One region of the Aneurinibacillus sp. XH2 genome, then DNA from elsewhere that is predicted to be linked to it. Evidence: riboswitches for the same ligand, from Rfam matches in the RefSeq annotation. Region 1 holds a riboswitch; the other holds the start of a gene.
What was found. A riboswitch is a leader RNA that binds a small molecule or an ion and turns the genes downstream of it on or off. The one in region 1 is predicted to bind FMN.
Positions count from the first base shown of each region.

Region 2: it holds a riboswitch for FMN, as region 1 does, so the genes downstream of both, ribD (bifunctional diaminohydroxyphosphoribosylaminopyrimidine deaminase/5-amino-6-(5-phosphoribosylamino)uracil reductase RibD) here and ACH33_RS10960 (ECF transporter S component) in region 1, are expected to answer to the same signal.

Region 1 is NZ_CP014140.1:2,221,224-2,224,586, forward strand. It holds gene ACH33_RS10950 (DNA-3-methyladenine glycosylase family protein) at 92-721, opposite strand; gene ACH33_RS19680 (hypothetical protein) at 714-1,172, opposite strand; FMN riboswitch at 1,432-1,580, shown strand; gene ACH33_RS10960 (ECF transporter S component) at 1,588-2,184, shown strand; gene ACH33_RS19345 (hypothetical protein) at 2,345-2,503, shown strand; gene cbpB (cyclic-di-AMP-binding protein CbpB) at 2,641-3,084, opposite strand; gene ACH33_RS10970 (FtsK/SpoIIIE family DNA translocase) at 3,269-3,363, opposite strand, start outside.
Region 2 is NZ_CP014140.1:2,591,406-2,594,768, forward strand. It holds gene ACH33_RS12785 (bifunctional 3,4-dihydroxy-2-butanone-4-phosphate synthase/GTP cyclohydrolase II) at 1-62, opposite strand, end outside; gene ribE (riboflavin synthase) at 89-745, opposite strand; gene ribD (bifunctional diaminohydroxyphosphoribosylaminopyrimidine deaminase/5-amino-6-(5-phosphoribosylamino)uracil reductase RibD) at 750-1,844, opposite strand; FMN riboswitch at 2,312-2,458, opposite strand; gene ACH33_RS12800 (peptidylprolyl isomerase) at 2,606-3,049, shown strand; gene lhgO (L-2-hydroxyglutarate oxidase) at 3,246-3,363, opposite strand, start outside.

The DNA.
Region 1 (3,363 bases):
GCTTGCAAGCATCAAAACATAAAGGTTAACGTTTAGGGACAACGCCATTACTACTATAGAGTAGTGAAATGCTGAATTATTCGTTGTCTGGCTATAATTCCGGCTTGTTATTCAGGCTGCGCCACAAATAAAGGCAAGCGATCGATTCATACGGCGTCCACTTGGCTCCGATTTCAATCATTTGTTTTTTATCAGGCAGCGCGGGAAGGTCGTAGTTGAACTGGATGGCTTTTTTAATTCCCAAGTCATCTACCGGAAACACATTAAGACGCCCGAGCCCAAAAAGCAAAAACATTTGCGCCGTCCACACACCAATCCCTTTCACTTGGACAAGGCGACGAACAACTTCCTCGTTCGACAAAGTGGGGAATTCTTCTTCTTTCAATCTTCCGTCAGCAAAAAACGCAGCTAAATCCTTTAAATATCTAATTTTTAAATAAGATAGACCGCAGGCGCGTAACTCTTCTTCACCCGCAGCAAGGATGGGTTGCGGCGCCCACTCCCCGCTAAAATACGCGCGAACTTTCGCTGCAATAGCCGCCGCCGCTTTGACGGAAAGCTGCTGTGATACAATAGATTCACACAGTATCGCAAAATAGTCAGTCCGCGTTTTCCATGGGTACCGGCCATATGCATCGATTAAACGGCCGATAATCGGGTCTTTTTCCGCCAGACGCTTTACTCCTTCAGCAAACGCTTGTTCATTTGTATTTTCAATCATTTCCCGCCCCCCTATGTAAGAATTCCGTAAGCGCATCCTGCTTTGCCCAATATGTAATCGGTCGGTCATTTTTTTTTGCGTCAAAACAGCTAACAACAAAATCATTGCGATACGGCGCAATGACAAGCGAATTTCCATCCGTCCGCACCATGCGCAGCAAAGGCCCTTGTTGGGTATTCGCCAGCGACTCTATTTTTTGTACCGGTTTAGCAGCATTAAATAAATCAATAATCCGCTCCCGTTCTCCACTTTCTAGCGCTCTTTCATTCCCATCCGAATCGCGCAAAATGACAGCATTTACCTCATCGGGCGAAACAGCACGATGCAAATGGTCACTGGAATAGTATTTTTCCAAGCGTTTTACCCACGCATTTGGCAAACCGAATACAATTACAAGCACAACTACAACAATATAGCCGATCCATTCCGCATATGAAATCCCAAAAATCATCTTTTTCTCCCCTTTTCCTCACTTCTTCTTTCATTCGCTTAAGTTGAATTCTTCTTGCCTATATTGTACAGCAAATTGCGCTATATAAAAGCGCTTTAATTTTATGACATGGTTTCGAAGTAAAAGATGAAAGGCAGGACGTTATAAGCAGTCACAATTGTTTGTTATTTATTATTTCTCCTCATGAAAAACAATGGATATTGACTTCCATATATTTTCGTGACATATTTCTAAATAGATTGTGAAGTTTGTAACACAAACAAACCTTCAGGACAGGGTGAAATTCCCGACCGGCGGTGATGGAGCCAATTCTCCTCAGTCCGCGACCCGGATGCAAAATGGCGAGCATCCGGCTGACCCGGTGAAATTCCGTGACCGACAGTATAGTCTGGATGGGAGAAGGGAGAATTGAATAATGAAAAGAAAAGTACGAAAGACAGCGTTTTTGTCATTGCTGTCCACCATCGGATTTCTACTAATGTTTGTGGAAGTCCCGCTGCCGATGTTTCCAGCTTTTCTCAAGATCGGTGTAAGCGAAATTCCCGCGCTTATCGGTGCCATTCTATTTGGCCCACTCGCCGGAATGGCGGTCGAATTTATTAAGAATGTGTTGCATTTTCTCTTGACAACTCAAGGCGGCATGGCAGTCGGCGAATTGTCCAACTTCATTGCCGGTAGCACATTCGTTGTTGTTTCTGTGTGGCTAATGCGCATGCTACGGCAGAGCAAAGTAAATTTCTGGTTGGGGATGACCGCGGGTACGATGGCGATGGCGTTTATTATGTCGGTTGCCAACTATTTTATTTTTATTCCGGCCTTTGCCTACGTGATGGGCATGTCAGTTTCCGACATTATCGGCTGGTCACAACAGGCGAACAGCAGCATTACCAGCCTCTGGACGCTTATCGTTTACGCGATCTTACCGTTTAACCTGATTAAAGGGATAGCAGAAGCGGTCATCGCGTATCCAATTTACAGCCGTCTTCGTCCGGTGATACAAAGCGGCGAGTAATATGGAGCCATTCAGTTTTATATAAACAATAAAACACAAAGAAAGCTTTCGCTGTACGGCGGAAGCTTTTTTGTTTTAGCAAAAAAATTTTAGTCCCCCCTTAAAACCGCAAATATTGCACGAATACATATGACAAAGAAAAAGAACGAGGTGACGATTCATGAACCGTATTGAAATTTTGGTTAATTCTGCGGATGAAATGTGCCAAACGATGAAAACCTTGCAACACTCTTACCCTAACGCTACATTTGAAAAACTCGAATATATTGGGATCGAAAACGGGCAACTTTCCATCAAATTATCATACATACTTAACTAATATCATTTTTGACGTTTCGGCATTTGTAACCACCTCTCCCTGTACTTATGTTACTTTTCAGCGAACGAAACCAAATTGAATAGTCAATCATTATGTTTCTTATCCACTTAAAAAGACAGGCATTTACGTAGCCTGTCTCATTTTATACCGTATTTTAAATACTTATGAACATGGGCCAAAATTGATTTGCGGGTTAAAATTCCAACAAACACCCCGTCCTCATCAACAATGCACAAGAACGGATGATTAATAGAGAGTTCCAAGCCGCGGAAAAAGCTGCCATCCTCCTTCATCCACGCCACTTTTTTGTTCATGACTTCTTCCACTTTCCGCTCGCCCAGTTTATCATATTCAATCTTTTCAATCCCAAGAATGGAATCCAGAATAAGTGACATGCTGATAAGTCCTTTAAGCTTATACTCCCGACCCAATACTGGAATGGCAGAATAACCCGATTTTGTCAAAACGAGCAGGGCGTGCTCCAACGTGTTGCCTTCCTGTACAATCGCTACTTTATTACCTGGAATCATCAAATCTTTAATCGCGATATCCAACGATACGCTTTTTACCATTTTCCCCATACATCCACCGCTTTCTTATCATGAAAATTACTTTATATTCTAATTCTATCATGAAAACGTTTTCTATACATATAGTTCCCATATGTCTGCGCCGCCCATTCCACACGGGACGTGCGCGCCGAGCGGCGCAAACCGCTCGGGCCACTATCCTATCCGTTTCTTCCTACCGTTTTTGACCTTTTTCTCAGGAAATTTGGGAATCGTTCCGCGAAATTAACACTTCGCGCGGTTTGCTACCCTCATAAGGACCAACAATGCCGCGCGCTTCCATCATATCGA
Region 2 (3,363 bases), 370 kb from region 1:
ACGACGATTACCGGTTTGCCGTTTTTCAAATCTTGAATCGCTTCTTCAATTGAATGAAACATATTCCCCACTCCTTTCCAGCGCTCAATCAACAAAACCCATGTTCGACGAGAAAATCCTTCGTAAGCGTCGGTTGTTTTTCCCGATCACGCAAGTCGCGCCGAGCGATGAACCGTTCAATGTATTTGCCAAGCATATCACATTCCAAATTGACGAGGTCGCCCTTTCCTTTGTATTGCAAGATCGTTTCCTCCAGCGTGTGCGGAATAATGGATACCGTAAAGCCATCTCCCGCTACATCAACGACGGTTAAACTAATCCCGTCAATAGCAATGGAACCTTTTGGAATAATATACCACAAAAGCTCCTCTCCAGTCCGCACCTCAAACAACATGGCATTATCGTATGGACGCTTGTCGACAATAACGCCTGTCCCGTCAACATGACCGGAGACGAAATGGCCGCCAAGTCTATCCCCTACGGCCAGCGCCCGTTCTAGATTGACCGGAGAACCCGGGCCAAGAGCGGATAAGCTTGTCCTGTCAAGCGTCTCCGGCATTACATCCACCGTAAAATGGCGGCCAGAAAACTCAACAACCGTTAAGCAAATACCATTCACAGCAATGCTGTCACCCAATTTCACATCTGTCAGCACTTTTTCAGCCGCAATTTCCAGGACGGCGGAACGGTTCCCTCTTTGAATGCGGCGAATGGTTCCAATTTCTTCAATAATCCCAGTAAACATACGCTTACCTCCAGACCGGATATCCAGAAATTTTCATATCGTTCCCCACTTTTTCGAACGAGACATCCATAAGTGAAATGGCATCCGCCATTTCTTCAATTCCCAGGCCGCCGAACGGCGTGGGAGCATTCTGGCCCGCTACCAGCTTCGGCGCGACGTAGGCAACGACTTTATTGATCGCCCGCGCGTGTAAGAACGCGCTGTTTATCTGGCTGCCGCCTTCAACCAGCAACGAAGAAACCTGCTGTTCGCCGAGGGTCGCAAGCAAGCAGTCAATGTCGACTTTCGGGCCGTCCCCGGTGGAGAAAACGCGGATCCTCTTCTCTTCAAGCTGCGCCCGCTTCGTCCTGTCCGCGTGTTCCGTCGTAAAAATCCAGGTCGGAGCCTGTCCGTCCGTTAACACGTTTGCATCCATCGGAATGCGCAGCGTCGTGTCAACGATGACACGAATCGGATTTTTGCCGCCAGGTGAAAGCCGGGTTGTAAGCTGCGGGTTATCGGCTAGCACCGTATTAACTCCTACAAGAATTGCGTCGTGCTCGTGTCGCATACGGTGCACTTCCCGACGCGCTTCCTCACCTGTAATCCAGCGGCTGCTTCCGGAATATGTCGCCACCTTTCCGTCAAGCGTCATCGCAGTTTTCACGGTAACAAACGGCCGGCCTGTTGTAATAAAGGTAATAAACACTTCGTTCAGCCGTTTCGCTTCCGCTTCACATATACCCGTCAGGACGTTTACTCCTGCTTCCTTAAGTTTGGCTACTCCTCTGCCCGCCACCAGCGGGTTCGGGTCCAGCATGGCGACAACCACCGTCTGCACACCATGTTCAATAAGCGCATCCGCGCAGGGAGGGGTTCGTCCATAATGGCTGCACGGTTCCAGCGTTACGTAGGCAGTGGCGCCTTTCGCTTTCGTGCCCGCCATGCGCAGCGCCTGCACTTCCGCGTGCGCTTCCCCAGCCCTTAAATGGGCACCCATACCAACGACTTCCCCGTTTTTTACAAGCACACAACCGACCATGGGATTCGGGCTTGTCTGCCCGCGTGCCGCCGCCGCAAGTTTAAGCGCAAGCTCCATGTACTCTCTGTGTTCCATCATCGCTTCTCCTTCCATCAAAAACAAAAACGCACAATACCATCTCTTTTCACGGAATTTCCCTGGGGTAAGAAAAGAGAGATGGATTGCGCGCTCTGCTTGCCTTATCTATGCAACAAAAGCGTTTTGACTTATCTGAATTCTCCCGTTGCCATACTGTGAGCAACTCGCGTACTTATGCCTCGTCCTTTTTCCTCGAAAAAGCCATACATATAGAAAGCCCTGAAAGACGGTTCAACCGTTTTCAGGGCTTTTTCACAAAAAGGTAGATCTAGTCTAGGCCAGGAACAATCTTTGTTTTCTTTAGTCAGATACAGCAAACTTGTAAAAGGAAAGCTGTATACATCACCTTGAATACTTTGACATTTGTACCGCAGCATCTTCGCCTTGCTCCACGAAGCAAAGGCAATACAGCAGCAAATAAAATGCATACAAAAAACTACAAGAAAGCAACACCTGGCGTGCTCTGATCCATCCTTCTCCCATCCAGACTATACTGTCGGTCCCGGACTTGCACCGGGTCAGCATTGGCCAAAAAAGCCGCAGCTCACGGACTGAAGAGGCTCGTAGCCTCTATCACCGCCGGTCGGGAATTTCACCCTGCCCCGAAGGATTTGTATAATTCAGTTGTATTTTTAGTATAGCCAATTGATATTCCGCTGTCCACACGAAAATTTTATAATGTGAAACAAGCATACGCACATTGAGGCTTTAAAACGTCCTATGATAGAATAGAGCGAACGAACCAATAAGGAGGAACAAACATGGCAAAGAAAAAAGGTAGCATTGAACTTGAAAACGGCAACAAAATTACGATCGAATTTTTTCCTGAAGCCGCTCCGGGTACGGTTGCAAACTTTGAAAAGCTCGCCAATTCCGGCTTCTATAACGGACTTACGTTCCACCGTGTCATTCCAGGCTTCGTAAGCCAGGGAGGATGCCCGTACGGCACAGGAACAGGCGGCCCGGGCTATACGATCAAATGCGAAACAGAAGGGAATCCACATAAACACATCCCAGGCGCTGTTTCCATGGCACACGCAGGACGAGACACCGGCGGCAGCCAGTTCTTCATCGTGCATGAAGCACAGCCGCACCTCGACGGCGTGCATACTGTATTCGGGCAAGTTATCGAAGGGCTTGAGCACGCAAAAAATCTACGCAACGGTGATAAAATGGTTGCGGTAAAAGTATGGGATGAAGAATAATGTATGCACCAGCGGGCGCAAAGGATAAACTTCCTGCGCGCCCGATTTCCGGCTTTTTGCCTTTCGGGTTTATATGTAGATATTTTTATCAAATGTACCATTACTCCCGCAGGGACGATAAAATCTCAGATTCGGGCGCGATACGAGAGGACAGGTACAGTGGCAATGAATTGACATCGTGGCCGTATTCATCGAACTATACCAGAACGGCCGGGGCTATCGTTTTCTTTATATTGTCTATCATATGATCCGGCACACGATTTGCGATCTCTTCACCGATTTTGATAGAGGCTGTGGCTGCTGGTGAAGGGGCA